2 regions of the Arsenophonus nasoniae genome follow, and region 2 is predicted to be linked to the other one. Evidence: predicted binding sites of a transcription regulator. Region 2 holds the regulator's gene; the other holds the start of a gene.

Region 1 (17,278 bases), 1.6 Mb from region 2:
TTATATTGAAAAATAATGTGAAATTTATATTAAATTTTCAACCTCCTCGGTATTGATTAGTGTTATTGCGTTTTTAACAAAACATCTTTATTAACAAAAATAAAGAATTTATATATTTATATAATATTATTTTTTTACTTTTTAACAACAGGTTTTTTATAGGGTTTAATTTAGATTTTTATCATCTGAATACTAAATTTACTTGAATAAGGCGATATTCAACGGCGATTGACGGTTGGCTAATTATTATCGCTAAACATAACCTTTAATTGCACAATGATAATTAATAAAAACACGCCACATACTGACATCAATCGGCTGAACAATAAATTTTTTTATTAACCGTTATGCTATTTTACTGATTATTTGCTATCAAATCGGATATGATAATGGAGAATAATTTCTGAGGAGTTAATCAATGAAACAGGTAGTGTATGTTGCCAGTCCTGAAAGTAAACAAATTCATGTTTGGGCAATGGATAAAAAGGGTAAACTGACATTATTGCAACAGCTGACATTACCCGGTGAAGTACAACCGATGCAGATTAGTCCCGATGGTCGACATCTTTATGTTGGTATTCGGCCGGATTTTGCCATTATTACTTACCTTATTTCAGCCGAAGGAAAACTCAGCCAACAGGCCATTACCGCTATTCCTGCCACACCAACCCATATTGAAATTGACAAGCTTGGTCGTTGGCTATTTATTCCCTCCTATCATCAAGGAAATTTAGTGGTGTTGCCGATTGATCAACAGGGGAGCGCGCAGCCAGCGATTCAAGTTATTGGCGATTTAAAACATCCCCATGCATCGGGAGTAAGTTTTGATAATTCACGTTTGTTTGTCCCGTGTTTAGGCGAAGATCATATTCGCATTTATACAATTGATAACAATGGCCACTTAACCGAACAGGTTGCTGATCGGATTGTAACTAACCAAGGCGCAGGGCCTCGTCATTTAGCATTTGCACCCAATCAGAACGCTTTTTATTGTTTAAATGAGTTAGATGCCACAATTAATGTTTATTCAGCATTTGAACCTTATCAGCAAAGGCAAAATTGTGACATTCTACCTGCCGGATCGAAATGTAAACCCTGGGCTGCGGATATTCATATTACGCCAGATGGCTGTCATCTTTATGTAAGTGAACGTTCTGCCAGTATTATTCGTCATTTTCAAGTAACAGCAGAAGGATTAGCATTATCGCCAATGAAGGCTTATGCAACCGAAACTCAACCGCGTGGCTTTAATATTGATCAAACGGGCCATTTTTTGCTAGCCGTCGGTCAAAAATCTGATCACATTGCTGTGTATAAAATAGATGCGGTGACAGGTGCGCTACAAACCTTAGCGCGTTATCCGGTTGGTAAAGGGCCGATGTGGATCACGACCCATTTAATTAAAAACTAAACTGTTTTTAATTTACAGTTTGAGAACTATTTTTTTTATCGCTTCAGTTAACTTAGTGAGTTGCACAGCGGTAATGATATAAGGCGGCGTCAGATAAATTAATTTACCAAATGGCCGGATCCAGACCCCTTCAGCTACAAAATGACGTTGTAATTCAGGTACATTGACGGGGTTTTTCATTTCAACAACGCCAATTGCGCCTAACACTCGCACGTCAGCAACTTGGGGTTGATCTCGTAGTGGAAAGAGTTCAGCCATCAATTGTGTTTCAATGTCTTTCACCCATTTTTGCCATGGGCTATTTCTTAGTAATGTTATGCTTGCATCGGCGATCGCGCAGGCTAATGGATTGCCCATAAAAGTGGGTCCATGCATAAAACAGCCCGCTTTGCCTTGGCTGATGGTTTCTGCAATATGGCGGCTGGTTAGCGTGGCTGACAGAGTGACATAACCACCGGTTAGTGCTTTACCTAAACACAAAATATCTGGCGTAATGGCGCTATGCTGACAAGCAAACAATTTGCCAGTACGGCCAAAGCCGGTGGCTATCTCATCGGCAATCAGCAAAATATTATAGTGATCGCATAATTCTCTTACGGCTGTCAGATAATTAGGATGATAAATTCGCATACCACCCGCACCTTGAACTATCGGCTCAACGATAATGGCAGCAATTTTGCCAGCTTGTTCGGTGAGCATTTTTTGTAATGGGATCAAATCGTCGGCTTGCCACGGTTGATAAAAACCACATTGAGGTGCTTGAACAAAAAAATGTGTTGGCAGATAACCTCGATAAAGGCTATGCATTGAGTTTGCAGGATCACAAACTGACATAGCACCAAAGGTATCACCATGATATCCCCGTTGTAAGGCAATAAACTGGTGGCGGGTTTCTCCTCGTGCCTGCCAATATTGTAATGCCATTTTTAATGCTACCTCTACAGCTACTGAGCCGGAGTCAGCCAGAAAAATACACTCTAATCTATCATCAGTTATATCAATTAATTGTCGGCACAAGGCAGTCGCTGGCGGATGCGTGATGCCACCAAACATAACATGGGACATTTTTGTTAATTGCTGAGAAGCGGCTTGATTGAGTACGGGATGATTATAGCCGTGAATAGCGGCCCACCAAGAAGCCATACCATCAATCAATTTTCTGCCATCGGCTAATTCGAGTTCGACACCTGAGGCGCTCACAATAGGATAAGCCGGTATTGGTTGAGTCATAGAAGTATATGGGTGCCAAATATGTTTAGCATCAAAATTAATATCGTTGAGTTGCATTATGTTTGGTCAACTAAATTTATTTATTTTAGTTGACATGATAACGCGGTTATTTAAACTGGCAACACTTTTTGTTTCCAGAGAGAGAATGGTGAAGATGGAAAAACCATGGACGCTTAGCCAGGCACAAGCATTATTTGATTTACCTTTTTTTGAATTACTTTTTCAAGCTCAGCAAGTTCATCGCCTACATTTTGATCCGCAACAGATCCAGATTAGTACTTTACTCTCAATTAAAACGGGTGCCTGCCCGGAAGATTGCAAATATTGCCCACAAAGTGCGCGCTATAAGACCGGATTAAAAGCTGAACGACTGTTAGAAGTCGAACGAGTAATCGAATCGGCTAAGCAGGCCAAAAAAGCTGGTTCAACCCGTTTTTGTATGGGCGCGGCCTGGCGAAATCCTCATGAACGCGATATGCCTTATCTAGAAACGATGGTGAAAGAAGTTAAAGTGTTAGGCTTGGAAACCTGTATGACGCTGGGTAAGTTAACTGACCAGCAAGCACGGCGGTTAGCCGATGCTGGACTGGATTATTACAATCACAATTTAGACACCTCGCCCGAGTTTTATGGTTCTATTATTACCACTCGCACCTATCAAGATAGGCTTGATACAATTGATACTGTTCGCCAAGCAGGCATGAAGGTATGCTCTGGTGGCATTGTCGGCTTAGGTGAAAAGGTGACTGATCGGGCAGCACTATTGGTTCAATTAGCTAATTTATCGCAGGTTCCTGAAAGTGTGCCAATTAATATGCTAATAAAAATAAAAGGCACCCCCCTTGAAGACAATGAAGATGTCGATGCCTTTGATTTTATTCGTACCATAGCTGTTGCCCGGATTATGATGCCAACCTCTTTTGTCCGGCTCTCTGCTGGCCGTGAACAGATGAATGAACAGATGCAAGCACTCTGTTTTATGGCCGGGGCAAACTCTCTCTTCTATGGTTGTAAGTTATTAACGGCCGCAAATCCCAATCAAGATAAAGATCAGCAACTTTTCCGCAAGCTAAATATTAATCCACAAGCCACTGAAACCGCATTGACTCATCAGCAGCAAATAGCGCGGTTGGAAGAGGTTATGCAGCAGATGGATACAGCACAATTTTATAACGCGGCACTATAATGAATTGGTCAACATTTTTAGCTCATCAACTGGATATGCGCAAGCAGCAAGCATTGTGGCGGCAACGGCAGATTATTAAAAAAAATGATGCACGTACCCTAATCTTTGATCAACAACAGTATGTTAATTTTTCCAGTAATGATTATCTCGGTTTAAGCCAGCATTCGGCCATAATTAAAGCCTGGCAGATAGGATTAAGCCAATATGGAGCAGGTAGTGGTAGCTCTGGTCATGTTATCGGTTATCGTTGCGCCCATGCCCAATTGGAGCGACAGCTGGCTGATTGGTTGGGTTATTCTCGTGCTTTATTATTTATTTCCGGCTATGCCGTAAATCAAAGTGTGATCATGGCCTTAATGAACAAAAATGATCATATTGTGGCTGACAAACTTAGTCATGCTTCCATTCTGGAAGCAGCCATGATGTCACCAGCCACATTACAACGTTTTGCCCACAATCAATCGGACGCTTTACAGCAACTTTTGGCGGTCAAACATACGGGTAAAACACTGGTTGCCACTGAAGGCGTATTTAGTATGGATGGCGATAGTGCCCCTTTAGGCCAATTGCAAGCTGTAGCGAGGCAAGCGCAGGCATGGTTATTAGTGGATGATGCCCATGGTATTGGTGTTAGCGGCGATGAAGGCAGAGGGAGTTGTTATCTACATAAAGTAAAGCCTGAATTGCTGGTGGTAACCTTTGGTAAAGCATTTGGCCTTAGTGGCGCGGCATTACTTTGTGATGAAATCACCGCCGACTATTTTCTGCAATATGGCCGTCATTTAATTTATAGTACTTCAATGCCGCCGGCTCAAGCGGTCGCGTTAGCTGAGGCGGTTAGGCAAATTCGTCAGGCTGATGAATCAAGAGCCAATTTGCAGCGCAATATTGACTATTTTCGTCAATTAGCCAATCACTATAATTTGCCATTATTAAATTCCCCCAGTGCCATTCAGCCACTGATTATTGGTAGTAACCAACGTTGTTTACATTTATCGCAATTTTTACGTCAGCGAGGATTTTGGGTGCAAGCTATTCGGCCGCCAACGGTGCCGCCGGGTAGTGCAAGATTAAGGATCACATTGACGGCTAATCATCAATTAGCCGATATTGCACAGTTAATGGAAGCGTTAAATGAATTCTTTAACAACCATGCCGATAAATAAGCAAGCAATTGCGCATGCTTTTGGACGAGCGGCGAAAAATTACGATAATATTGCGTTATTTCAACAGCAAAGTGGTCAATATCTATTTGATTGCTTATCTGCGATGCCAGGTAACATCATTCTAGATGCTGGCTGTGGTACCGGCTATTTCAGTAAGCAGTGGCACTTAGCAGGAAAACAGGTTATTGCGCTTGATCTGTCTGCATCAATGTTAGCAATCGCACAACAAAAGCAAGCGGCTAAAAATTATATCCAGGCCGACATGGAGTGTTTACCACTAGCCGATCAAAGTGTCGATCACTGTTTTAGTCACCTTGCTATCCAGTGGTGTAGTCATTTATATACCCCATTAAGTGAGTTATATCGTATCACTAAAAAGGGTGGGATAGTTGCTTTTTCTACTTTAGTCGATGGCTCATTACAAGAGCTACAACAGTGTTGGCAAAAAGTTGATAATAACCGACACATTAATTCTTTTATGACTTTTGCACAAATTAAGCGGACTTGTCATGATTGGCCGCATAGTTTAGAACGACGATCTTGGCGTGTAACTTATCCTTCATTTGCCTGTTTACTTCAATCTATCAAGGGAATTGGCGCGACTTATCTAACCGATGGGCGTCAGCAGCAGGGTCTAATGACAAAAAATCAGTTAGCTAAACTCCTTGACCATTATCCCCATGTCGATGAGCAATTCCCATTAACTTATCAACTTGTTTACGGAATGTTATATCGTGAATAAATGTTTTTTTCTCACTGGAACTGATACAGATGTGGGCAAAACTGTTGTTAGCTGCGCGCTGCTACAAGCAGCCGCGTCTCATGGCTATCAAACAGCAGGTTATAAGCCGGTAGCTTCAGGTAGCGAACAATTAACCGATGGCTTAAGAAATCCAGATGCGCAGTTATTAAGAAAAAATAGCAGCCTGAGACTGAATTACCATGATGTTAATCCGCTTGTTTTTGCTCAAGCAACCTCACCCCATATAGCCAGTAAGCTAACAGGAAAGCTTATCGATTGGCAGATAATGGACGCAGGATTAAATAAATTAAAACAATCTGCTGACTGGATCATTGTCGAGGGTGCTGGTGGATGGTACACACCGCTTTGTGCTGAGCAAACCTTGGCTGATTGGGTTAAACAACAGCAATTGCCAGTAATATTAACAGTTGGCGTTAAATTAGGTTGTATCAATCATGCAATGTTGACCGCACAAGCAATTAAGCAAAGCGGTTTATTATTGGCAGGCTGGGTGGCTAATGAAATTGTTTTAGCAGGTCAGTATCAACAAGATTATTTGCTAACATTACAGCAGCGCCTGTCAGCGCCCTGTTTAGGTGTTATTCCGTATTTGCCGGATTGGCAATCTCATCCGATTGGCAAATTTGTCAATATAGGTAACCTACTGTAATAGGAATAATTTTGAGGCTGAAGTATGATGCCATTTTAGCTATATTTTGCTTGAATTAGCTAAATCGTAACAAATGAAATGCTATTTTTCATTTTTTTTCTTATATAAAAATTTTTTTTGTGATTATTTTTCTAGCAAAAATATTTTGCTAATTCTCAAGTGAAAATCTTACAACTATTGATGCCTAAAAGAATTTCTTGAGTTATCCCCCATTCCTGTGGATAACCTTGTGCATTAGATCTAGAAAAGTGCCGCTAACCAAGATAGCATGAGGCTTGGCGTGACCTTGATGTCATTCTCGGCTCTCAAGTGAAATTATATAAATATTAACAAGTTATATAAAATCAAGTCTGAAATGATATATAATAAAGTTTTATATTAGCTAATTAGCATAAAATATAAAATATAATTAAGTAGCAAAAAAAGCTTGGGGATAACTAAGTTATTAAAATGAAAAATATATGTAAATAATTTGCTTCAATAGAAGCTGGTTTTTTATTTCTGCTGTCATTGAAACTGTTTTTTTATCCAGTATGATAAAGAAATATTTTTAGTAGAGAGGGTTAGATGAGTAAAGTCTTTAAATTGCATGCTGAGTTTCAACCTGCGGGTGATCAGCCCGAAGCAATAAAGAAATTAACCGATGGTCTTAATGATGGATTAGCTCATCAAACGTTGCTTGGTGTTACCGGATCGGGTAAAACATTCACTATCGCTAATGTGATTGAGCAGCTTAACCGCCCGGTCATGGTAATGGCGCACAATAAAACGCTGGCAGCACAATTATATAGTGAAATGAAGGCTTTTTTCCCTGAAAATGCGGTGGAATATTTTGTTTCTTATTATGATTATTATCAACCTGAAGCGTATGTTCCCAGTTCCGATACCTTTATTGAAAAAGACGCCTCCATTAACGAACATATTGAACAGATGCGACTCTCTGCCACTAAAGCACTGCTTGAAAGACGTGATGTTATTGTTGTTGCTTCAGTGTCAGCGATTTATGGTTTAGGTGATCCTGATAGCTATCTAAAAATGATGCTTCATTTAACCAAAGGCATGATTATTGACCAGCGTGCTATTTTACGCCGCCTGGCGGATTTGCAATATAGCCGCAATGATCAAGCATTTCAACGTGGTACATTTAGAGTTAGAGGGGAAGTCATTGATATTTTTCCAGCTGAATCAGATGAATATGCGCTAAGGGTTGAATTATTTGATGAAGAAGTAGAACGGCTGGCGCTTTTTGATCCCTTAACCGGCCAGCTCCAACATAATGTACCAAGATTTACCATTTATCCCAAAACCCATTATGTCACGCCGCGTGAACGTATCCTTGAAGCCATGGAGCAGATTAAAACTGAATTGGCACAAAGACGTAAATTGCTACTGGAAAGTAATAAATTGGTTGAAGAGCAGCGGTTAACCCAGCGTACTCAATTTGATTTAGAGATGATGAATGAACTGGGTTATTGTTCCGGTATTGAAAATTACTCACGTTATCTTTCCGGCCGTGCAACGGGTGAACCACCCCCAACGTTGTTTGACTATTTACCGGCAGATGGCTTGTTAGTTATTGATGAATCTCATGTCACCATTCCACAGATTGGTGGTATGTATCGTGGTGATCGTTCCCGTAAAGAGACATTGGTAGAATATGGTTTTCGCTTACCTTCTGCGTTGGATAATCGCCCGTTACGTTTTGAAGAATTTGAAGCACTTTCCCCGCAAACAATTTATATTTCTGCCACGCCAGGTAAATATGAATTGGAAAAATCGGCTAATGAAATTATTGAGCAAGTTGTCCGGCCAACAGGCTTGCTTGATCCAGAAATTGAGGTTCGTCCAGTTGCTACTCAGGTTGATGATTTATTGTCTGAGATCCATCTACGTATCGCGGTAAATGAGCGAGTGCTAGTAACAACCTTAACCAAAAGAATGGCAGAGGATTTGACGGATTATCTACAAGAACATGATATTAAGGTTCGGTACCTGCATTCAGATATTGATACCGTTGAACGAGTCGAAATTATTCGTGATTTACGGTTAGGTTTATTTGATGTTTTAGTGGGTATTAACCTATTACGTGAAGGTTTGGATATGCCAGAGGTATCGTTAGTTGCTATCTTAGACGCAGATAAAGAAGGATTTTTACGTTCAGAGCGTTCATTAATTCAAACGATTGGACGTGCAGCACGTAACCTGAAAGGAAAAGCGATTTTATATGGTGATAAAGTGACTGATTCCATGGCAAAAGCGATTAGAGAAACTGAACGTCGTCGAGAGAAACAAATCGCTTTTAATCAGCAGCATAGAATTGTGCCTAAAGGTTTAAATAAAAAAGTTGGCGATATTTTACAAGTAGGCGCACCCATATCGGCAAAAGCTAAACGTAAACAGCCGCAAGTATCAGCGATTAGTGAAGATTATCATAAACTTTCGGCTAAAGAATTGGAGCTTAAAATTCAGGCGTTAGAAGTACAAATGTATCGTTATGCGCAAGATCTTGAATTTGAACAAGCAGCCAGTTTACGCGATCAAATTCAATTACTACGTGAACAGTTTATTGCCAATTCTTGAATAGATAGGCTAGTGTTATCCGCTGTGCCGTCAAACCCCGTCCTTGAGGGCAAGGAGAATATCAAACAAGAAGCTAGTTGGCATTCGCAGATGATAAATTAAAAGGTCTAAGCTGGTGAATTTTTTGAGTGATGTCTTCAATAGCTTGGCGCAATAAATCTCTATCATGACGGTAACAGACATCTTGAGCAGCTAGTTTGCGTTGAATTACTATCCGATCTGCTAGGCTTGATGTATCGGTTGCTGGTCCAACGATAACGGCATCAATTTTCTGTTGGCCGATCCTTTTTTCTATCATGGCAATTTTATCAGTTAATTGCATATTGGCAGCAGGCCGGTTAAGTTCTTTACCAAGATTACCAATATAGATGACTGCTGCCCGGCATGCCTGCAGTGCCTGCGTTAAGTCATTCATTAGAAATATAGGCATCAAACTGGTTAAAAAGCTACCTGGCCCAATGATAATTAAATCAGCGTGATAAATAGCATCAAGCGCTTCAGGCGTGCTATTTACCTGCGGAGATAGCATTAATTTTTGTGGTAGCGAGGTGAGTTGATCAATATTAACTTCACCGTAGATTTCATTGCCCATCACATCGATTGCCAGCAAATCAGCCGGTTGCTCGGACATCGGAATAAGATGTGCCTTCACTTTTAATAGATTACGAATTAAGTTTATTGCATCTAGTGGCCTGACACTTAAATGATCGAGGGATTTGAGCATTAAATTACCTAGATTATGGCCACCAAGTTCACCGTCACCAGCAAAGCGATATTCAAACATCGTTGATGCTATGGACTGTTCAGTAATTAATTGGTTTAAACAGTTGCGCATATCTCCCCAAGCAATACCGCCTTCAGAACGGCGAATACGGCCGGTAGAGCCGCCATTATCTGTTGTTGTGACAATACCCGTTAATTGAGAATTTAGTAATGATAGGGATGACATAACACGACCTAAGCCATGACCACCACCCAATGCGACAACTTGCCCTAACTTATTAAGAATACTGCAATGATGCATTACTTCCCCTATTTTATTATCTGTCTTATAACGGTTTGATATAATTTAGCATTAAATATCCACTCATATTGAATTAACGTGATATTAAACAATAACTTTGTCATTTATTTATATTACATTATTTCAGCTAATTGATTAATTTGTTGAATTGCAAGTGATAGATTTAAGTGTTTATTCGCTTTTTTAAATATTTAGCAATAAGATTTATAGCAACCATCACATTACGCTATTATTGTCCGTGGTGTTATTAACTCCTAGCCTTTTTACCTAAGTTTGTGATCTTTATTGTTTAAATAGGGTATTAAGGCCGTGGCATTTTCAGCCACTAGGGTGCGAGGTAGAAATGCCTGCATCTCCCGTATTTGGAAAGGCGTTATTATGACTCAACTTATTGATACTTTTGCCCGTAAATTCTACTATTTAAGACTATCCATCACTGATGTGTGTAATTTTCGCTGCACATATTGTCTACCTAATGGCTATCAATCAAAGGGTTATCAAGCGTTTTTATCGCTAGCAGAAATTGGACATTTAACGAAAGCTTTTGCCGAGTTAGGTACGGAAAAAATTCGCTTAACCGGCGGAGAACCGACTATGCGGCGTGATTTCATTGACATTATTGCCACCATCAAACAAAACCAGGCGATCAAGAAAATTGCAGTAACAACCAATGGTTATCGGCTGGCCAAAAATGTTAGCCATTGGAAAAGGGCAGGTTTAACTGACATTAATGTCAGCGTTGATAGTCTTGATCCACGGCAGTTTTTAGCTATTACCGGACAAGATAAATTTTTTCAAGTTATGGCAGGGATTGATGCTGCTTTGGAGGCCGGTTTTGCCAAAATAAAAGTCAATGTTGTATTAATGAAAAACATCAACGATAGCAATTTAGCGAGTTTTATAAATTGGATCAAATTGCGGCCAATCCAACTGCGATTTATTGAATTAATGGAAACCGGTGAGAGTGATAAACTATTTCATCGTCACCATGTCTCAGGTGAAAAGATTCGCTGGCGTTTATTAGAGCAAAATTGGCAACCAATACCACGCTACCGTTCTGATGGGCCTGCCCAGGTTTTTAAGCACCCTGATTATTGTGGTGAAATTGGTTTAATTATGCCTTACGAGAAGAATTTTTGTCAAAGTTGTAATCGATTACGTGTCTCCTCTATCGGTCATCTTCATCTCTGTCTGTTTGGCGAACGCAGTATTATTTTACGTGATCTATTGGTTGATGCATCTCAATCTGAGGCATTGAAAGCACGTATTCAGGCAGAATTACAGTTAAAACGTGAAACCCATTTTCTCCATCACGGTGATAGTGGTATCACCTCAAACCTTTCAGTTATTGGAGGATAAATGGGATTTTTAGTGATCCTAAGGAGCTTACGATGTCTCAACTAACCCATATCAATTCAGCGGGTGAGGCGTATATGGTGGATGTAGCTAGTAAAGCGGAAACCATTCGTGAAGCGCGAGCTGAAGCAATAATAACAATGAATGCCCAGACACTTAATATGATTATTAATGGTCGTCATCATAAAGGTGATGTTTTCGCTACCGCTCGTATTGCAGGTATTATGGCCGCCAAAAAAACTTGGGATTTGATCCCGCTTTGTCATCCGCTATTACTCAGTAAAGTAGAAGTTTTATTGGAAGCGCAAATAAGTGATAATCGCATTCGGATTGAGTCATATTGTCGATTATCAGGAAAAACGGGCGTTGAAATGGAAGCGCTAACCGCCGCATCAATCGCCGCATTAACCATCTATGATATGTGTAAAGCGGTGCAAAAAGATATGGTGATTAGTGCGGTTAGGTTATTGGAAAAAACGGGCGGTAAATCCGCTGATTTTAGGATAACGTCATGATAAAAGTGCTTTTCTTTGCCCAAGTCCGTGAATTGATAGGCACCGATAGATTAGAGTTAGAAAATCGCTATGCAACGGTAGAAGAATTACGTGATGCATTAAGCCAACGTGGTGAGCGCTGGGCGTTAGCCTTAGAAAAGCAAAAACTGCTTTTTGCGGTCAATCATACCTTTGTACAGCCAGATCATCCGTTAACTGCTGGTGATGAAATTGCATTTTTTCCACAGGTAACGGGAGGATAAATGACAGATACACGGCTGGTTATTCAACAAGCGAATTTTAATGTGGCTGAGCAATATGAATGGTTAGCTCAATGTCAGGATGATGGGGCGGTGGTAACTTTTACCGGTAAAGTGCGTAATCATAACTTGGGTGATAATATAAAAACTCTCACTCTTGAGCATTATCCAGTCATGACAGAAAAAGCGTTACAGAATATTGCTAATGAAGCACGTTGTCGTTGGCAATTGCAACGTATCTGTATTATCCACCGGATTGGTACTTTACAACCAGGCGAGGAAATCGTGTTTGTTGGTGTTACCAGCGAGCATCGTAGCAGTGCTTTTTCAGCCGCCGAATTTATTATGGATTATATGAAAACTAAAGCGCCATTTTGGAAAAAAGAACATTTCACTCAAGGGCAACGCTGGGTTGAAGCCAGACTGAGTGATCAAGCCGCATTTGAGCGTTGGTAAGCCAATATTTATTGAATTTATTTCAATTTATTGAAGTTTAGCTCAATAAAGTAAAAGTAATGTAAAATCTTCGTTTATTTGCTCATATCAAACCATGGTTTTAGCAAAAAATTATGATAGACTTAACTTAAGTTTACTGAGTTATTTAGTTTATTAAATAGCTTTATCTTTAACGCAAGTGATGAGGGTAATCATCATGGATCGATTTGAACGTCAAAATGATTCGATCGTCCAGCGCGCTGGCGCAGGTATTCAAGCCTATATGGCGCAAGTATACGGCTGGATGACGGTAGGTTTGTTATTAACTGCGTTTGTTGCTTGGTATGCAATTAATAATAGTAATATTATTATGTACCTGGCAACGCATGGTTGGGTATTGATAGGCCTCATTATTGCTGAATTTGCATTAGTCATTGGGTTGTCATTTCTGTTGCCTAAATTGAGCGCAGGGCTGGCAACGGCAATGTTTATGCTCTACTCGGCGCTGACAGGCCTAACCATTTCTCTGGTCTTAGTTGCCTATACTGGCGCTTCTGTTGCCAGCACCTTCTTTATCACCGCTGCTATGTTCGGTGCACTAAGTTTTTATGGCTATACAACCAAACGCAGCTTAAGTGGCATGGGTAGCTTCTTATTTATGGCACTAATCGGGCTAATTATTGCCTCATTAGTGAATATTTGGCTGCAAAGTTCTGGCTTAACCTTGGTTATCACCTATGCAGGTGTATTAATCTTTTCAGGTTTGACGGCTTATGATACGCAGAAATTAAAAGATATGGGCAACCAAATTGATAGCCGTGATCAAGAGGGTATGCGTAAATACGCTATTCTTGGTGCGTTGACACTCTATTTAGATTTTATTAACTTGTTCTTAATGATGTTACGTATTCTTGGCGATCGCCGTTAATTTAATCTGTTTCATAAAAAAATCCTGCTGATAATATTAGCGGGATTTTTTTATGTTGTTATTCAAACAATCAGGCAATTTTTCGACTAAATAACCAATATGCCAGGGTTGTAGTACATAACGAAATAATAATTAATGGCCACAAGTTATGCCACAGCACGGCAAAATCGGCATTTTTTAAATAAATTTGTTTAGTGATATCAGTAAAATGTCGAATAGGATTGATCCAGGTGAAATTTTGTAACCAAATCGGCATGTTTTCTATGGGTGAAACATAGCCTGATAACAATACTGCTGGCATCATAAATACAAATACACCAATAAATGCTTGTTGTTGAGTTGAGCACATAGCAGAGATCAATAAGCCAAAACCGACTAAAGACAAACCGTAAATCGTCATCGTGCTATAAAAAACTAATAATGAACCAGAAAATGGAATTTTGTAACAAAAAATGCCAATGATGAGTACTAATGTGGCTTGAAAGGTGGCAATCAGTAATGCCGGAACCGCTTTACCAATAAAGATCTGCCAGGTAGTCAGAGGTGAAACCAATAATTGATCCAGCGTTCCTTGTTCGCGCTCACGGGCAATTGATAAGGAAGTGACGACTAATACATCAATAGTAGTAATTAGTGCTACCAGAGATGGCACGATAAACCATTTATAATCAAGATTAGAATTATACCAATTGCGAATGATTAATTCGCTATTGTTTTTTGCCATCTGGGGGTTAGATAACCGTTGTTGATAATTTTCAATAACTTGAGTAACTGTATTAGCAGCGATCTGGGCACTATTGGAATTTCTACCATCAAGGATTAATTGAACCGGTGTCGATTTTCTTTGTGCTAGTTGAGCACTAAAATTTTGCGGAAAATGTATGACTAGCAGCGCCTTACGATTATTGATGGTTTCAGCAACCTGTTGGTGATTATTGAGCAGCAATACTTTAGCGAAAGTCGTCGATTTTGCCAATCTTTGTGTCAATTCAATCGAATCTTGGCCTTTATCCTCATTGAAAATAGCTATAGTGGTGTTAGTCACATCTAAAGTGGCAGCCAGGGGAAATAATATCATTTGGAAAATAACGGGTAAGATCAGGATTGCACGGGTTTGTGGCTCTTGTAGTAGCGACTGTAACTCTTTAATAATGAGTGTATAAAGACGATGCAGCATATTCTCTCCTTAATCAAGCCTGCGGCGTGTTTTTAACGCAGTGAGCCCGATAAAGATAATGGCCGTCGTAACTAATAAAAGAAAATTGGTCAGTAGAACCAAATAAATGTCACCGGCCAGAAATAGCGTTTGTAAACTACTAACAAAATAACGAGCCGGGATCAAATAGGTTACCCATTGAATAACTAACGGCATACTATCAATTTCAAAAATAAAGCCAGACAACATTATAGCCGGTAAAAAAGCGGCATTTAATGCAACGATAGCGGCGTTAAATTGGTTACGAGTTAAGGTTGAGATAAGTAATCCCATACCAAGGGCAGTAGCTAAATAGAGACTGGTAATAATAAATAATAACCAGAGTGAACCGCGATAAGGAATGTGTAAAATAAATACCGTGACTGACATGCAAAGTAGCATGACAAAGCTGCCTAATAGTTGATAGGGTAATAGCTTGGAAAGTAGTAATTCTGTGCGTGTTATTTGGGTGGAAAGTAAAGCTTCCATAGTGCCTCGTTCCCACTCGCGGGCAACAACCAGTGAAGTCAGAATGGCACCAACCACGGTAATAATAATACTGATCGCCCCTGGAATAATAAAATGTTGGCTAATTGCTGCTGGATTAAACCAGAAGCGTAATTCAGGAACAATTAATGGCGTAGTATTATAACCGGCATTTTCGCCTTGCTGCTGTAGCCAGGTTTGCCAAATACCTTTGGTATATGCTTGTACAAAATAGGCAGTATTTGGCTCACTTCCATCGGTAATAACCAAGAGCGACGTATGACCCGAGGGGCGATTAAGCTGATTAGCAAAATCGACAGGGATCACTACCATACCGCGAATTTCCCCGGCTTGCATTTTATCAATTAGTAATTTTCGATTATCGCTAATTGTCGCCTCAATAAAAGGAGAACCGGTAAAGGTAGCGACAAATTGCCGTACTTGGTTATTTTGTTGATTGACAAGAATGCCCAGCCGTAATTTACTCGAATCCAAATTGATCCCATAGCCAAAAATAAATAGCAGCATTAATGGAATTACTACAGCAATCAGTGCACTACTGGGATCACGTAAGATCTGTTTACTTTCCTTAAGACACAGGGCATATAAACGACGCCATGAAAATTGCGCTTCATGGGATGATTGTTTTTCTGTTTGCTTCATTGTTTCCCTCGATCATAGTTAAGTATCAAACTAATAAAAGCCTGTTCCATCGACGGATCTTGATTTTCTGCTGTAACAATTTGGCTTTTTAGTTCATCAGGTGTACCGACAGCTATTATTTTACCGTGGTAAACTAAACCAATTCGATCGCAATATTCAGCTTCGTCCATAAAATGAGTAGTAACCATTACCGTTACACCTTTATTTACCATCCCGTTAATATGTAACCAAAATTCTCTTCGCGTGAGGGGATCTACGCCTGAAGTGGGTTCATCTAAGAAAAGAATGTCAGGCTCATGCATCAACGCGCAGGCTAAAGCGAGTCGCTGTTTGAAACCCAATGGCAATTCATCGGTGGTTTGTTTCAGTATCGGAGCTAAATTAAAGGCATTGATCATACTACTGATTTTTTGCTGTTGCTGACTGCCACTAAGGCCATAAATACCAGAGAAAAACGTTAAGTTCTGAGCAACGGTTAAATTACCGTACAGGGAAAATTTTTGCGCCATATAGCCAAGGTGTTGGCGGGCTTTATTTGAGCTTATTTTTAGATCCATCCCCAAGACTAACGCTCTACCAGCGGTGGGTACCATTAATCCGCACATCATTTTAAAGGTTGTCGATTTGCCGGCGCCATTTGGGCCAAGCAAGCCAAAAATTTCGCCACGTTTAACCGCAAAGTTAACGTTATCAGTTGCGGCAAAGTCACCGAATCGTTTGCTAAGATTTTGTGCCTCAATGACCGTTTCAGAGGGATCGGCAGGAATTTGCGGCATAATTTCTGCCAGCTCAGAACGTTGCGATGGGCTACCTCCTAATAAATCAATAAAAGCATCTTCAAAGCGCGGTTTGGCGGTAATTAATTTACTATTAGCTAAATTGAGACTGGTTAGAAAATCGGTTTGCTGGCTGTTTTCCTTCAAGATCACGCGAATATAATGTCCTTGAATAACGCAGTCAGTAGTCTGCGGTAATAATAGTGCCTCTTGCAAGTATGCCCGGCGTTGTGAGGCTGGAACTCGGAGTAAAAATGAGCGGCCAGCTATGTTGTTAGTTAATGTTTGCGGTACTCCCTGATAGAGTAGTTGCCCTTGATTTAACAGTAAAATATCTCGGCATTGTTCAGCTTCATCTAGGTAGGATGTACTCCAAAGGATCAGCATACCCTCACTAGCCAATTCATGTACCATGCGCCAAAGCTCTTGCCGAGCAATAGGATCAACTCCCACACCAGGCTCATCTAGCAACAAAACTTTCGGTCGACTAATTAATGTACAAGCCAGCCCAAGTTTCTGTTTCATGCCACCAGACAATTTACCTGCCAGCCGTTGGGTAAAACGAGTAAGGTCGGTAAAATCCAGCAATTGCTGATAGATTTTTTGTCGACGTTCACCCATCACGCCACATAAGCTGGCATATAAATCCAGATTTTCTTGTACAGTAAGATCTTCA
Region 2 (17,278 bases):
AAATTACTATTGTAAGCTTTCATAGATATCTATTTACCAAAATAGTGATATTATTTTTAATGACTATAATGATAGTGAAACCTAATATTATTGGTATTACCACTTTTATTTATATTACTGCTTCTATTTGTATTACTACTTCTATTAGTATTAGTACTGTTATTCGTGTTAATACTACTATTGGTATTGGTACTGCGATTAGTATTATTACTACTATTCGTGTTACTACTACTATTTATATTAGTACTTTCATTGGCATTAGTACTTTCATTGGCATTAGTACTTTCATTAGCATTCGTACTCTCATTAGTATTAGCACTCTCATTGGTGTTAGTACTCTCATTGGTGTTAGTACTCTCATTGGTATTAGTACTATTATTGGTATTGTTATTACCTTCCTGCCCACTATTTCCATTTTGACCATCACTATTATCTAGGCTGTGTCCCTTAATTGCGTAATCGGCGGTAAAACAAGCGAATGCAGCCCAGTTTCACCATTGCTAGATAGTTTCTTGCCGTTTTTTCATAACGTGTAGCGATCCGGCGATATTCCTTTAAACGGCCAAAACACCTTTCCACAACGTTGCGATGGCGATAAGCATCACGATCAAGTTGCGAGCGTCCATCTGAAGCCAGTTTTTCATTTGATTTTCGGGGAATAACCGTTTTCATCCCTTTTCTTTTCAACTCGTTACGTAGCGCATTCCCAGAGTAGGCTTTGTCAGCCAGTACCGTATGACCACGACGCTTCATGCTGCCGTTCTGGCGTTGCACGCCAATGCCGTCCAGGAGTCGTAGCGCGAACAGGCTTTCGTGAGCCTGCCCAGCACTCAGTACGATGTTTAGCGGGATGCCGCTTCCGTCAGTCGCCATGTGGATTTTGGTGCCATAACCACCTCGTGAGCGACCCAAGCTGTTATCGTCGGTAATATCGGGATGTTTTTTTGAGCACCAGCCGCACATTTGAGAGCACGAATATTACTGCCATCCAGCGCAATGGCTGACCAGTCAACCAGTTCATGAGCATCAAGAAATGAAAGCAACTTATTGAAAATAATGTTAATAGTTCCATCCTTTGACCATCTGTTGAAACGGTTATAAACGGTTTTCCATGGGCCGTAACGTTCAGGTAAATCACGCCATGGGGCGCCTGAACACAGTATCCAGAACATGCCGTTGACGATTTTGCGATGTTCTGCCCACGGCCGACCGACCCGCGAAGATGTCAAAACGGTTGGCAACAAGGGCTCAATGATTGCCCATGCTTCATCAGAAAGATCGTAGCGAGCCATAATTCAAAGTATCGTAGAAACAGATGGATACTATAGCTCAAGCAATTAAGGGACACAGCCTAGTGAGCCATTATTATTATCTTGCCCACTACTATTACCTTCCTGCCCACTATTTCCATTTTGGCCACCACTATTATCAATTGAACCATTGTTATTCGGCTTACTATCATTATTATTCAACGTCACCACTCTAAAATTACTTAAAAAAATTGAATTTTCATGGGCCAATGTATTTTGGTTATTAAATGCTAAAATAGTGGCTCCAATTTTTTTCTTTTCGACAATACCACTTCCTGTAGTAGGGCCTATTTTATAGATCCGAACATCAAAATTATGTGTTATCTGATTCCAAATATCTTCATTCCAACAAGTCGCGATATTATCTAAATCTCCTCTCCAACCTTCAGTAGGAAATGATAAATCACCACACATCGATTGGACCCCAAACGAATAACCGATATCCTCTATATTAGTTTTATATACTCTAATTCCATCTATATAGGTAGCAAATTCACCATAAGCTTTTCCCCCTGTTCGCATATTTGCTGTATTATTATCATCACAACGATAAGTTTGAAAAGAACCTAATGAAAAAGTATCTAATAGAGTTGAAACAGGCGTTTCATTTTTTACAATAATATCTCTTCCACTTATTGTTAGTAGTCCAGCAACAGCGCTACATTTCGCAAAGGCTAAATTCATACAATAAAAATTACAGATAATAAAATTAATTAATAACATGATCCTCATATGTGTTTTCCTTTTTTAAATAATATTAAAATTATTAATAATAATAAATAAATTCACCACAATTTATAAATTAAATTATACATTTCAAATCAACTATTATATTAAAAACTAATCTATTAATTCATATGCCATTAGATTAAACGCACTAAATATTATATATCTATATATAAAATATTAAATATAATGAAAATGTTATTCGATTATCAAAACAGCTAAATTAATTTAGCTTTGTTATAATTAAAGGTATTAAGAAAGTAATCAGAATGACCTTAACTATTTTTCAATAATAATTAATTTCCTATTCAATATATTTATACAAAAATAAATTCTTATGTTAGTAAAAAAATAAAAATATATTCAATTAGAAACCTTATTACTTATTAACATCATTCTCATTATAACTGTGGACTAAGATATCTTATTTATACTAGTAACAAAAGCACTATCTGACAATTACCTAAAAATATTATATGTAACAATAAATTATACAAATTTACTTTTAAATCATAGTATTATATTATTATAATTAACGGTTAATAATAGTTTTATTTTTTATCTTTATCAGCCAGATATTTCTACCGAGAGAATAGATTTATTTATTCCATGTATATAAAATCCTAACAACTCAATATTTATATTCTATGATTATTTTATTTTTCAATTTTTATAGAAATAAATATAGTAAAAAATATAGTAAAAAATATATTATATGGTTTTTAGCATACAAGACTGAATTTATTATTTTTTTATATTAAATCATAATCAAAATAGAATAAAAACATTTATACAGGACAAAATTTATTAAATTAAAATTTTAATTTTTTAAAGATTTAATATGATTAATTGCATGAATATTTATATTAACACATAGTTATTCAATATTGCATTATAGCCAAATCTATATTATCAAATAATAGTACTATTGACTATTGTAAAAATTAATTGACAAAATATAGTAATTTTAAAAATAAAATATCTTAAATAAAATACAAAGCTAAATATAATCTGTATTTAATCATTCTAAAATAATACTTTCTGCTAACAAGGAAAATTCATCAGATTGGGCATTACTCTGCTTCTTTTTTGATTCGTTTTCTATTAGTTCAGCAAAAAATGAATCAATTGGTATATTTAACGCTTGAGTAATTGAATATAATGTATTTACTTTAATGTCATTGACACCACGTTCATAACGTGAGAGTGGTTGTTGGCTAACCCCGATTTTTTTAGCTAATAATTCTCCAGATAATCCTTTTTCTTTTCGTTTAAATTTAATCATCTTACCAATATTTATACTAATACTCATATATTATCCTTATTCAGAGATAAAAATTATTACTAGTAAACAAGACTTAGTCTAAATAATAAATAACGTCATTATTTACTCTTCTTAATATAGAAAAATCAACTACAACTTACCACCTCTTGACTAACAAATGATCAACCTTAATAGTATAATAGTTATTCTATTTTCAATGTGTTAATATGAAATTTTATCCAATCATTTTCAATAAACAACCAGTAATATAAAAAATATGATATTTAGTATACAGTTTTCGTATCATAATAAAATTTTTCACCTAACCTATAGTATAGCTAAGATTATTATTATTTAATAAATCATTAATAAACATACCTTAACAATACTTAACCTATAATATCGTCACTTATAATCATAAAAAGTGATTTTTTTTAATGACTTATCTATTAAACAGCAGTGCGATGGTTTTCTAAAAAACTATACCAAATTACATTAATAACTATCGATATGCTATTAATTGCACAATCATCACATTATATAAACAATAATTACATCATTATTTATTAAATTAATATAAAATTATTTTTTTCTAACATTCTTAAGTTTTATAAAATGAACCATTAACTATAAAAAATCCATATAGTAATATAAAATCATAGCTAAATACAAACTCAATCTTATCTATCGCCAATAATCAATATTTTTTAAATTGATACTATTTATTATTTTCATCTCTTTCAACCAACTAACAATAATGAAAATATATATAAAATAACTTACATATAAAAGCAACTAAGATTGGTTATAACAATATATCATTTCAAATAAAATCATATTGTTAATTAATTTTATATAAATAAAAATTTATATTATTTCATTATTATTTATATCATAAAGTTATATAATAAAACTAAAAGTTATTAATCAAATAAAACAATATATTTATCAATTTTATAAAAACCTGATATCATTTACGATCAATAGTATGGCGATAAGGAAGTTTGTATGCTCAAATCCATTGTTTTGTTCTTAACATTAATTTTATCCAGTCACGCTGTAGCCTATAACATAGAAATTGATAAAAAAACGGAACAAGAATTGGATAAAATAATCTCGACCAAAGTTATTCCTAATCAACATGCTGAAAGAAGCTTTCTATTAAATGAAATATCAGCATCTTTCCTAGATACACCTTATCAGGCTAATACACTTATCGGCTCACCTATTATACCAGAAGATCTCGTTGTCAATTTCAATGGTGTTGACTGTTTCACTTTACTTGATTACATACAAGCCATTAGTCATTCAACCAGCAAACAAACATTTTTAGAAAATCTGAAAAATACACGCTATATAGATAGCAATGTTAGTTACTTAAAAAGAAAGCATTTCTTCTCTGATTGGTTTGCTAATTCTCCACAAAATGCTAATGATATTACGAATAAAATAAGTGATAACTATATCACCGTAACCAAACATCTTAATCTTAAATCCGATGGGGGCAAATTTATTCCTAATTTAAACATCATCGAGCGCAAAATTAATTATATTCCATCAGAAAAAGTAAACTCACACACATTACAAAAATTACAAACTGGAGATTACATAGGAATTTATTCAAAACTGGATGGCTTAGATGTTTCTCATGTCGGCATGGTTATTAAAAAAGGAGAACAAATTTATTTTCGGAACGCTTCATCCCTCACAAAAAATATGAAAGTTGTTGATATACCTCTACTAGATTATATTCGCTCACGGCCAGGCATTATTGTTTTGCGTTCTATTTAACAGTTTAAATTTTGATTCATACTCTTTGATATAATAAGTTCAAAGAGTATCTATCTTTTTAAAAATAATAGTAAAAAACCACTCATCAAAATAAATAAATGCATTTATTCTAGTCAGCCACTTCAACACTCACTCTCAATAATTTAAAATTAGACAAATAAATTAACAATAATACAAATAAGAAAATTTAAAATAAAAAAGCTACTATTTTTATAGTAAAAAGCACTAACACGATAAAATTTCTACTATTAAGAGCAAAATAACGCATCCAATATTAGATAAGTTAAAGACATCTTATATTGAAAAAATGCCCCCATCAAAAAAAGTAACCATAGTAATTATCAAATAGATAACTAATTAAGCAATCGATAAAATTAATACACTGCTGTTTCTGTTATTTTTTAATGAACTCAAATGATTGTCTACCTTGAGTCTAATCAAAAAACATTTAAATAACATTTATTAAAATAATTTCAAAATATATTTACATATTCACCACTAAAAAACCCAATTTCTACTACAATCATCTGATGAAACTAATCATCATAGGATTTATTCACATTATCATGGCACATTTAAACAAGTTTTATATGTTTTAGTTAATTAAAATTTAAAAAATAGATAATCATAAATACAAGTTAATTTTGATATGACTATAGCCCATCAATCAGAGTTATATTTTTCATAAAAAAAAATTTATAGGATTTTCATGAAGAAATAGAATAATTTGATTTTCTATATTGAAAATATAATCTGAATGCTTTTAACTACAAAAACTGACCATAATTAAAAAAATATTCGACAATAATTTATATTTCTACAAATTTATAGGATATGCAATGTGACTAACAAAAATATTTAATAAATAACAATATAGCTGGGTCACTCTGCTTAATCAAAGTCAGCTATTCCGGTTTGCTACTCTACTTTTTAAACATTTTACATATTAAATGGTGTCCTTAAATCAATGAAATCTATTCACCTTTATAAAATATTGTTACTAATAACGACTTTTACTCTCCCATACTCCAGTTTTGCACAAGAGCGGCCATTATTGTCAATCACGGTAAATGAGTCCTCTTATCAGCAGCAACGAGATGATGATCTATCCCGGCCAGCGGTACAAAGTGAGTCCCGTATTTTGCCAATTTGGGGTAATGGGTAATGAAGCACGAGCTAGCGGTTATGTTCTACCTGAACCATTTGGTATTGGTTATGGCTATATGAACCTACGGCAGGACGTAGTCGTAGATAAAATTAATTTTATCTCACCAAAATACCCAGGATTTTCTGATTTAATAACAATAAATGCCGGCCATACCCGCGAGAAAAATGAATCCCATATGTTAAAATTAGATACTTGGATATTACCTTTTTTAAATATATATGGCGTTTACGGCAAAACCAAAGGTTCCTCGAAAACCAGATTGGCTGGCGTTTATTTGGCGGGGGCAGAACTAGATTTTGCACGAAATATGCCTTTCGTATTAGATTTTGAAGGGAAAACCTACGGTGGTGGCGTTGTTCTTGCCGGTGGGTATAAGCAATTCTTTGCTACCTTAGATGCAAATTATACGCGCACTAACCTTGATATTTTAGACGGCGATATCAGTGCGTTAGTTATCACGCCGCGCATCGGCTACGAGTTCACTTTTCAACCTTTATTATCAGGTCAAGGTAATACCAAAGTACAAGTTTGGTTAGGTGCAATGTACCAGGATATAACTCAACGCTTTAAAGGTAATATTAGTAACCTGAATCTACCCGAGGAATTCGCTAGCTTAGTTAAATTGCTCGATGATCCTAATATGAAATTTGATGTTAAACAACATCTAGCACACAAATGGAATAGCACGATTGGTGCGAGAATAGAAATTACTCGTCACTTTAATATCTTATCTGAAGTAGGATTTAATAATCGCAATAGTTTTTATATCTCGGGCGAATTACGTTTTTAAATAAAATAACATTACTAATTAAGTTGATTGCTTTATGTACTTCTGGCCGATACCATCAATCTTCAAAAAAGATAATTCAGCTAAACAGAATGGATTACTGTATGTGAAAAATTGGAGGTTGAATTTGAAATTATTTATTCAGGTCATCAGTTTTTGCATTTTCTTAATCAGTTGTAAAGAAAATACGACAACTTCAATAACCATACAGCCAGTACTAAAAACAGAAACTGACGAAGAAGCACATAGGGTTTGGCCTGTTATGCAATCAATAGCACCACCGTAAGGCTTAAGACCTTGTTGTGCTTTTGGCTATAACCTTAAAGTTAAACTGTGGCAAATACCAATCCCTTTTTATCGAATTGATAATATTGTTGAAGCAAACAAACTAGGTGAACATCATTACAATGATAGCTTTTGGGGAACTTTGACAGCACTTAGCGGACTTAGTAAAGAAAAATTAGGCCTTATTTATACTGAAAAAGGCGGCTTTATTGACATTGCCCATGTAAAAGATACCGCAGATTATACCTTATATCTTTTTACTGAAATTTTTGCTCATCTGGGAGAAAATTATCAAATTCAACTGGATGATGAATTAGCTGCCAGAAAAATACAACTTTTTGTGTCTAAACTATCAATCTCCTATATTGAACGTTATACATTAAGTGCTTATCTCGCTGCTGAATTAGCGTTTGAATTAGCTGCCTGGCATGAAATTGCTCAAAGTTATGGCTATGAATCGGTACCTGGTTTTTCTGAAGGCATTTCCGCTTTTTCACCTGAAGATCTCTATTCCAACCTGTTAGGTGCTCGTATTGCCCTTACACTGATTTTACAAGGTCAAGCAAGTTCAGTGTCACAATTTAGTGCTGGTATGACTAAAACATTACCATCAGCATTAAAAGAATTAGGCGCATACGCTAAAAACGAAACTCAACAAATGTTCGATCAAGTCGATAGTCTATGGTGGAATAGCAAAATGCATGTCCCTGATAAATTTTTGCTCCTAAAACGAGATTATGAAACCAGTAGTACCCGTATGCCAGTCATGCCACTAAAAAATATCCAATACGGGCACAAACTGTCACTTCCGCAGAATTATAAGCACTATAAATTAGCCCAATTTGCGCAACTACAGCTGTGGCCAACAAAATTTTCTACTGTATTACCCGCTAAAAAAGGTTATTGGACGCGTGAAGACTTTCCACAAATAGCGAAATTTACTGAAATTCGCGATAATTTGGAATTAGAGCAGCAATAAAATCATTAATTTTGGCTAAAAATAGAGTAGTTCCCCATGTAATTGATTAAATAACTTTAACTATATTAAATCTCATTAAAATTTAACTTATTGTAAAATAACAATAAAATTATTTTTCATTAAAATTAACAAATTAAAACTAAAGTATAACTAATAAATGGCTAATAATAAGTAGCACTTGTTAAATTTATCTGCTAGGATTTGTGCAATTTTTGTTCAACTTGAAACGAGGAGAAGCGCCATGCCCTCTCGAACGATGAGGACTAACGCCGTCTTCGCTTTCTTGATGTTATTGTTATCAACTAGTTTTAGTTATTCATCAACCAGTACGAGTTTGTCTCTAAATGAGTATTATCACAAACCTGTGCAGACAAAAGAACTAACCCGTCTGCCTGATATGCGAAAATATCCATCAGGAGCGGCTCGCAAGAAAGCGTTTTTAAAAGCAATTGTCCCAATTATTGAAAAATATAACTACAAGATCATGCAAGATCGCCAGTGGTTATTATCCAAGCGTTACAATAAAAATTGGAACGCCGCTGACAAACAACGACTAAATCAGATTTGCACCAGTTATAATATACAATGCAGTTCACCTGCTAGCTTAAACTGGAACAATCTACTAAGTCGTGTGGATATTATTCCTACCCATTTTGTTGTTACCCAAGCAGCAACAGAATCAGGTTGGGGGGCTTCTGGATTAGCACAGAAAAATAATAACTTGTTTGGCATGAAATGCGGTCGTAAGTGTACCTATAGCAAAGGTACCATCAAAGGCTATGCGGTATATTCATCTATCGATGCATCTGTCAATGCATACTTAAGAAATTTGAATACCAATAACGCATATCAATTATTACGCAATTCACGCGCACAGCAACGTAGAACTCAGAATTCATTAAATACCAGTGTATTAATTGACCATCTGAAAAATTACTCACAACTTGGAAGAGAATATAATCGTTATTTACAACAGATGTTCTCAAGTAACGAAGAATTAATCACCCAAGTTCAACAGAATATGCCAAAGCATATTTGATCAACTTTGCTGTAATAATTACTAAAAATAAAATCCATACATTTATCGTGTATGGATTTTATTATTTTTTAACATAAACACACTGATCGCTACCAGAATAGCATCATTTAAAATCCATTTTATTTGCTAACTTCAAAGAAAAACAAAAAATAGCATCCCTACAATCGCACCAACTGTGCCTAAAATGGTTTCCATTAAAGTCCAAGTTTTTAATGTTTGGGCCTCAGTAGCACCAGTAAATTTACTAAATAACCAAAATCCAGAGTCATTTACATGACTTAATACAATTGATCCGCCAGAAATACAAACAGCCAAAGCAGCTAATTGAGCGCCAGAATAGCCAAACTCACTAATAACGGGCAATATAAGTCCAATAGTTGTTAAACAAGCTACTGTTGCTGAACCTTGAATAATACGTACAGCCCCCGCTAAGACAAAACAGGCCAATACGATTGGTAAACCTGTATTCATTAACGCATTACCCAATACTGGCCCAACCCCTGAATTTATTAAAATTTGCTTAAAAACGCCTCCGGCGCCTGTGATGAGTAAAATAATTCCTGCCGGTTGAATCGCTGCTGAGCAGATCTCCATCACTTTTTCTCTATTCATACCATAGCGAAACCCTAAACTATAGATAGCCAATAAACAAGCTAACAGCAATGCTATAAATGGGTGGCCAATAAATTCTAACCATTGCTCTGCAATAGAATCTTTTACCAAAAAATAATTACTTAATGTTTTCAATCCTACCAATGCTAAAGGAAATAGTACGATTAATAAGCTGAACATAAAACTCGGCATTTTGCCTTTTTTGCTCTCATTTCCTTGATAATTTTCAGGTAACGCAATAAAAACATGCTGGCTAATAAAATTACCAAATAATGGCCCGGCGATAAGCATTGCAGGAATAGCTGCGCATATGCCAATCAAAATCATCCAACCAAAATCAGCATTCATCTGAGATGCAACTAACATAGGCGTTGGACCTGGAAGTAAAAATGCAGCGGCAGCAGCTACACCGGCAAAGAGTGGTATAGCTGTTTTAACAACATTGCCACCTAAACGGTTAGTAATGGTGAAAACAATACCAATTAATAATACGATTGCGACATCAAAAAAAAGTGGCAATGCACAAACCAATCCTGTAATACCAATGGCTAAATTAGTTCGTTTTTCACCAAAACAAGTGATTAATTTGATGGCAATTTGCTCTAATGCGCCCGTTTCATGAAGTATTCGGCCAAACATTGCGCCTAAAGCCACGACAATTGCCAAGAACCCTAATGTTCCTGCCATACCTTCTTGCATTGTTTCTATAATTTTTTTAACCGGCATGCCAGAAAACAGTCCCGCTAAAATAGAAACCACCATCAATGCAATGAAAGCATGTAATCTTGCATACATAACCAGAAACAACAATAAAAAGACAGCGCCTGCAGCAGTCAATGTCAACATCAGCATATTTAATGTTTCAGGTATAGGCGTGTTCATCTATTTTCCTTAGTAATAATTTCATCAATTAATTTTACTGTATTATCAATAACCTCAACTAATGGTGGCTTAATATCGATGACATACACATCTTTTTCATCATTACTAGGTACTTCTAAAGTGTCAAACTGTGAGACCAACATATTTGGTTTGAAAAAATGATTTTTACGCTTTTTTAATCGGCCTTCTATTAATTTAAAATCTCCTTCAAGATAAAAAAATGACAGAATGCTGGTTTCCATTTCTTAAAATATCTCGATATTTTTTTTTCAAAGCGGAACAAACAATCAAAGAAACACTGTTTGTTCTTTGCATAGCAAAAATAGCATCACTCAATGCCTTAAGCCAAGGCAGTCGATCAGAATCATTCAAAGCATGGCCATCCGACATCTTGTTAATATTGGCGCGAGGATGCAAAAAATCACCATCTAAAAACGCTGCTCCTGTTTTCTGAGCGATCCCTCTCGCAACTGCAGATTTACCACTACCAGATACCCCCATAAGTATAAAAACATGGTGTATTTTTTTGGTATCACTCATTAAAAACTCCGTTAAAAAATCAGGCAATATATAAAATGTTACTGATAATTATCAGTTATAAAAAAATAATATAATAGATTTGTGATAGGAATCTCAGTAAAGCGGAAGATCTGATCGCAAGTAAAACTCGTTATCAATTTTATAGCTCTCAATATAAGCAGAAATAATTTATATTAATTCCACTAGCTAGTTGAAATTAATCATCTTAATTACTACTCACAATATATCCCATTTTCCAATTAAGTATCCGTTTCTAACATTAGAAAATAAAAAAACATTATTAGAAAATAGTAAAAGATATTATTTATTTTAGAACTATGGTAGATATCAAAAAGTATAAATATGATAATATCATTATTATAATGATCTTCACATTAGGATAATTCATGACAAAGCAAGATCAGGAAAAAATATTGTCCCAAGCAAAGAAAATATGCCAAGCGCGTAATGTACGTTTAACGCCACAAAGAGAAGAGGTATTGCGCCTTATAGCAGCCCAACCTTGTGCTATTAGTGCTTATGATTTGCTTGACCTACTTAGAATTTCTGAACCTCAAGCTAAACCACCTACCATATATCGTGGTCTAGAATTTCTTTTAGAACAAGGATTTATTCACAAAATAGAATCAACAAATAGCTATGTTATTTGTCATCATTTTGAGGATCCTAAACATACCTCAGTTATGCTAATTTGTGACAGTTGCGGCAGTGTTGCCGAGAGTAATGGTCAAACAGTAGAAACCGCTATTATAAAATTAGCCAAAAAGACTGGTTTCCAGTTATCCCATACCGTTGTTGAAAGCCATGGACTATGCTCGCCTTGCTACAAAATCGAGAAAAAATCGTGTTAAAGCTCTGCATTACTAGAGTTAAATAGAGATACAAAGGCCAGTTGTTTATACAATCGGCCTTTATTAAATAATCAATAAAATTTAAAATAACTTACTTAATACCAATTAATTACAAATCAAACAAATTTAGAAAATAATAATATTGTTCTCAATAAATTAAACTGAATTTACTTAAAAATTAATTAGATGTGAAATGACTAAAATGAATTACTATTACGAATAATACCAACAGCGAGTCCTTCAATAGTTAAGTTTTGTGTGCGCAAATCCACAATAATTGGCTCAAATTCAGGATTTTCAGCAATTAATTCGACTTTACTACCCGCTTGCTTAAAGCGTTTAACCGTTACTTCATCATCAATACGTGCAACAACAATTTGCCCATTATGGACCTGCTGTGTTTTATGTACAGCTAGTAAATCACCATCGATAATTCCAATATTTTTCATGGACATACCATTAACACGTAATAAAAAATCAGCACTAGGTCTAAAAATAGTGGCATCAATCCGATAATGGCTTTCGATATGCTCTTGGGCAAGTAATGGTTCTCCTGCCGCAACCCGACCAATAAGTGGTAATCCTTCATCCTCATTTTCTTCTTGTAGTAGCCGGATACCGCGAGAAGCGCCAGAAACAATTTCAATCACGCCTTTACGCGCCAATGCCTTTAAATGTTCCTCTGCTGCATTTGGTGAACGAAAACCTAAACTTGAAGCAATTTCAGCGCGTGTGGGAGGCATACCCGTTTGCGAAATGTGTTCACGCACCAGATCATAGACCCGCTGCTGCCTCAATGTTAATTCTTTCATTTCGCCCCCTATTATTGGCATTCGCACATTGTCACTGTAAGTATATACAGTTATATGAAGATTTTAAACTGATAAATGTGTAAAACCCTATTTTTTATAACTAGCTCACGAAATAATGATTACCAATCACAACTGCCCAAATAAAAATAGCTAACCAAATTGAAACAAAAACAGCCGCTGAGCCTATATCTTTTGCTTTACCGGAAAGTTCATGTAATTCTGTACCAATCCTATCAACCACTGCTTCAATCGCACTATTTAATAATTCAACAATGGCTATTAATACCACTGAACTTATAAGTAATAACCGTTCGATCCATTGCACATCAAGGAAAAAAGCCACAATAATAGCGATAACCACAATAATTGCTTCTTGTCTAAAAGCAGCTTCACTCTTCCAAGCTGATTTTAACCCTTTCAGCGAATAACCGGTTGCTTTAATAATTCGGGTTAGTCCCGTTGTTTGGTTTGCCATAAAATTTACTCTCTAAATACAGTTATATATGGGATTTAGTATAATTATTATCTTTTAAACAGATATTAATTACTATTTCTGATATGCTTGGGTAGGATTCTAATAAGAGGCTATCGCTCACCTATGTCATTTTGGCGTAAAATTTACTATAATCTATTAGATTTACCAATGAAATTATTGGTAAAAAGTAAGCTCATACCAGCAGATCCAATGAAGGAATTGCATCTTGATACGACACGTCCTTTTCTATATGTATTACCTTATCATTCTAAAACGGACTTATTGACGTTACGTCAACAATGTTGTTCTATTGGCTTACCTGATCCACTCGATCCGATTGAAATAGACGAAATTAAATTACCTGCTTATGTCTTTATCGATGATGGCCCGCGTGTCTTTCGTTATTATTCGCCAGATCCACGTAAAGACTCAGTAAAAACATTTACTGCTTATCTTGATCTTCATTGCCATAATCCCGAACTAAACATTCAGATGCTACCCGTATCAGTGATGTTCGGTCGAGCGCCTGGTCGAGAAGGCCACTCACCAGCACCACCATTACGTCTACTTAATGGTATCCAAAAATTCTTTGCCGTTATCTGGTTAGGACGTGACAGTTTTGTTCGTTTTTCACCTACTGTCTCTTTACGCCAAATGGCTAGCGAATATGGTACTGATAAAACTATTGCCAACAAACTTGCTCGAGTCGCCCGCATTCACTATTCACGGCAACGATTAGCAGCAGTTGGCCCCAAGCTACCTGTTCGCCACGATCTATTCAAGAAGCTGTTAACTTCAAAAGCGATTGAAAAAGCAGTTGAAGATGAGGTTAAAGCAAAAAAAATCTCTCTTGAGAAGGCAAAACATAATGCGATTGCCATGATGGAAGAAATTGCCGCTAATTTTTCCTATGAAGCGATCCGTATTACTGACCGCGTACTGAGTTGGACTTGGAATCGGCTCTATCAAGGAATTAATGTGCAACATGCCGAGCGTGTGCGCCAATTAGCGCAAGATGGCCATGAAATTGTCTATATTCCTTCTCATCGTAGTCACATGGATTACCTATTACTTTCTTACGTACTTTATCATCAAGGCTTAGTTCCTCCTCATATTGCCGCAGGTATCAATCTTAATTTCTGGCCTGCAGGTCCAATTTTTCGTCACTTAGGGGCTTTTTTCATTCGCCGCTCTTTCAAGGGCAATAAACTTTACTCCACCATATTTCGTGAGTATCTCAGTGAACTGTTTGCTCGTGGTTATTCAATTGAATATTTTGTTGAAGGCGGCCGCTCTCGCACAGGCCGACTACTGGAACCAAAGACTGGCACGCTGTCAATGACCCTACAAGCAATGCTACGAGGTGATTCCCGTCCAATTACTATTGTCCCTATTTACATCGGTTATGAGCATGTATTGGAAGTTGCTACCTACGCTAAGGAACTAAAAGGTGCAGCAAAAGAGAAAGAAGGCTTTTTTTCCATGTTAAGAGGTCTACGCAAGTTACGTAGACTAGGACAGGGTTATGTTAATTTTGGTCAACCGATTGCACTAACGCAATATTTAAATAAACATGTCCCAGAGTGGCGCCAATCTATCGATGATATTGAGCCTCAACGTCCAACATGGTTAAATTCAACCGTGACTCGGCTAGCTAATAAAATCATGGTTAGAATTAACAATGCCGCTGCTGCCAATGCGGTCAATCTATGTTCAACAGCTTTATTAGCTTCACGCCAGCGTGCATTAACCCGAGAACAACTGATTGAACAAATAGAATGTTACCTGCAACTATTAAGGAATGTGCCTTATAGTGATGATAGCACAACACCTAATAAAACTGCCGATCAATTGTTAGCAGACGCATTGGAATTGGATAAGTTTGAAGTTGAGCATGACAGTATGGGCGATATTGTGGTATTACCACGTGAAAATGCAGTATTGATGACTTATTATCGAAATAATATTATGCATTTATTGGTTTTGCCTTCTTTGGTAGCCAATATCGTATTACATAATGAAAATGTTCAACGTCAGGAGATTGGTTATCAAGTTGCACTTATCTATCCATTCCTAAGAGCAGAACTCTTCATGCGATATAGCATGCAAGAATTGCCTGAATCGATCGATATTCTGTTGGATGAATTGGCACGCCAGCAACTAATACTATTAACAGCAGAAGGTTTTGTAACTATCAATCCAGCTCGTATTCGCCCTCTTCAGCTTTTAGCAGCTGGTATTAAAGAAACGCTACAGCGCTATGCAATTACACTTTCGCTACTTAGTACAATCCCTGCAATTAGTCGAGGAATACTAGAAAAAGAGAGCCGTATTCTCGCTCAGCGTCTATCGGTACTCCATGGTATCAACGCACCTGAATTCTTTGATAAAGCAGTTTTCTCCACTCTGGTAAATACATTAAAACAGGAAGGTTATATTAATAGAGAAGGCGATGCGATTATCAGCGCGAATGTACAACGACTTTATCGAATTATCGCTAAGTTAATATCTCCTGAGGTTTGTTTAACCATTGAAGGAGTCAAACACGTTACTCATGAGCCATTGTCTAAATAAATTATTTTCATATCAATATAGTAACGTAAAAAGAATTTAGATTGAAATCGACCAAAATCATTTAGGATAATCACTCTAGATTATCCTTTTTTATAATTAAAAATAATTTAATAGGATGCCAATAAATAAAACCAACCCCACATAATTGTTATTCATAAATGCTTTAAAACATAATGCAGGTTGACGACTGGCAATGAGTTTTTGTTGATGGATAAATAAGACTAACACAAATATCAAACTGGCATAATAAGGCACCCCTAAATCTAGCTGTTGCCCTATATAAAATAACACCAGAATCATAGCTAATTGTAAAATACCAATAATCAATTTATCAAAATGAGCAAAAATAATTGCGGTTGATTTTATCCCAATTTTTATATCATCATTGCGATCAACCATCGCATACTGGGTATCATAAACAACAGACCAAATGATATTAACCAGAAATAATAACCAGCACTCCAAAGGTAAGGACTTACTAACTGCTGCATACGCCATTGGAATTGACCAACCAAACGCAGCACCCAGCACAATCTGGGGAAAATGGCTAAATCGTTTGATAAATGGATAAATCCAAGCTAATAACAACCCAATCACCGATAACCAAATTGCCATCTTATTTAAGGTCAAGACCAATATAAATGCAATAATGATCAATGATAAAAATAGTGTCTTAGCTTCTTTTTCTGTTACATCACCATTTGGCAGAGGACGCTCTCTGGTTCTTGCAACATAACCATCAAATTTTCTATCTGCAAAATCATTAATAACACAACCAGCCGCACGCATCAAAAAGACACCCACAGTAAAAATTAACAAAATAAAAAGATCTGGTAACCCTCGGCTTGCTATCCATAATGCCCAATAAGTAGGCCATAGTAATAGTAAAATACCTATCGGTTTATCAAGACGCATTAAGCGAAAATAGGCGCGCCATTTATTCAATTTCAACGTCATTTGCCCTGCCAATCTATTTGTCTCCTTATTATTTCGTATAGATAGGTGAATCTGGCAAAAAAAGCTCTGTTAATAGTAAAGGTTTAGCCGATAACCTTAACAACGAACGCCTTACCCAACAATTATTCTGTATACCTAAATTAATATAATCACGAGTTAAATTATTTCCACTAAATAGATGGTGCCCTAATGGCACATTGCCTAAATTTATTAATTTGCGTTCTGG

Evidence for each region. The regulator LexA, encoded in region 2, represses DNA repair genes until DNA is damaged. The targets are predictions, from matches to a motif close to TNCTGTATGTACATACAGNA.
Region 1: uvrB (excinuclease ABC subunit UvrB) is a predicted target of LexA. The motif match lies at 6,920-6,939, and genes of this name have one in related genera.

What each region holds. Positions count from the first base shown of each region.
Region 1 covers NZ_CP038613.1:1,486,143-1,503,420, forward strand. The annotation lists gene pgl (6-phosphogluconolactonase) at 419-1,411, shown strand; gene bioA (adenosylmethionine--8-amino-7-oxononanoate transaminase) at 1,424-2,698, opposite strand; gene bioB (biotin synthase BioB) at 2,796-3,827, shown strand; gene bioF (8-amino-7-oxononanoate synthase) at 3,827-4,993, shown strand; gene bioC (malonyl-ACP O-methyltransferase BioC) at 4,962-5,735, shown strand; gene bioD (dethiobiotin synthase) at 5,728-6,405, shown strand; gene uvrB (excinuclease ABC subunit UvrB) at 6,973-8,985, shown strand; gene yvcK (uridine diphosphate-N-acetylglucosamine-binding protein YvcK) at 9,059-10,009, opposite strand; molybdenum cofactor riboswitch at 10,249-10,398, shown strand; gene moaA (GTP 3',8-cyclase MoaA) at 10,388-11,368, shown strand; gene moaC (cyclic pyranopterin monophosphate synthase MoaC) at 11,401-11,880, shown strand; gene moaD (molybdopterin synthase sulfur carrier subunit) at 11,877-12,122, shown strand; gene moaE (molybdopterin synthase catalytic subunit MoaE) at 12,123-12,575, shown strand; gene ArsFIN_RS07345 (Bax inhibitor-1/YccA family protein) at 12,772-13,482, shown strand; gene ArsFIN_RS07350 (ABC transporter permease) at 13,553-14,659, opposite strand; gene ArsFIN_RS07355 (ABC transporter permease) at 14,669-15,826, opposite strand; gene ArsFIN_RS07360 (ATP-binding cassette domain-containing protein) at 15,823-17,278, opposite strand, start outside.
Region 2 covers NZ_CP038613.1:3,724,381-3,741,658, forward strand. The annotation lists one part of gene ArsFIN_RS18765 (IS5 family transposase) at 448-947, opposite strand; one part of gene ArsFIN_RS18765 (IS5 family transposase) at 947-1,292, opposite strand; gene ArsFIN_RS18770 (hypothetical protein) at 1,338-2,033, opposite strand; gene ArsFIN_RS18775 (helix-turn-helix domain-containing protein) at 3,058-3,348, opposite strand; gene ArsFIN_RS18780 (DUF1460 domain-containing protein) at 4,309-5,091, shown strand; partial or broken gene ArsFIN_RS18785 (hypothetical protein) at 6,059-7,049, shown strand; partial or broken gene ArsFIN_RS18790 (DUF4056 domain-containing protein) at 7,168-8,310, shown strand; gene ArsFIN_RS18795 (protein bax) at 8,552-9,349, shown strand; gene gntU (gluconate transporter) at 9,482-10,843, opposite strand; partial or broken gene gntK (gluconokinase) at 10,840-11,383, opposite strand; gene zur (zinc uptake transcriptional repressor Zur) at 11,770-12,234, shown strand; gene lexA (transcriptional repressor LexA) at 12,432-13,046, opposite strand; gene ArsFIN_RS18820 (diacylglycerol kinase) at 13,147-13,521, opposite strand; gene plsB (glycerol-3-phosphate 1-O-acyltransferase PlsB) at 13,645-16,095, shown strand; gene ubiA (4-hydroxybenzoate octaprenyltransferase) at 16,192-17,052, opposite strand; gene ubiC (chorismate lyase) at 17,081-17,278, opposite strand, start outside.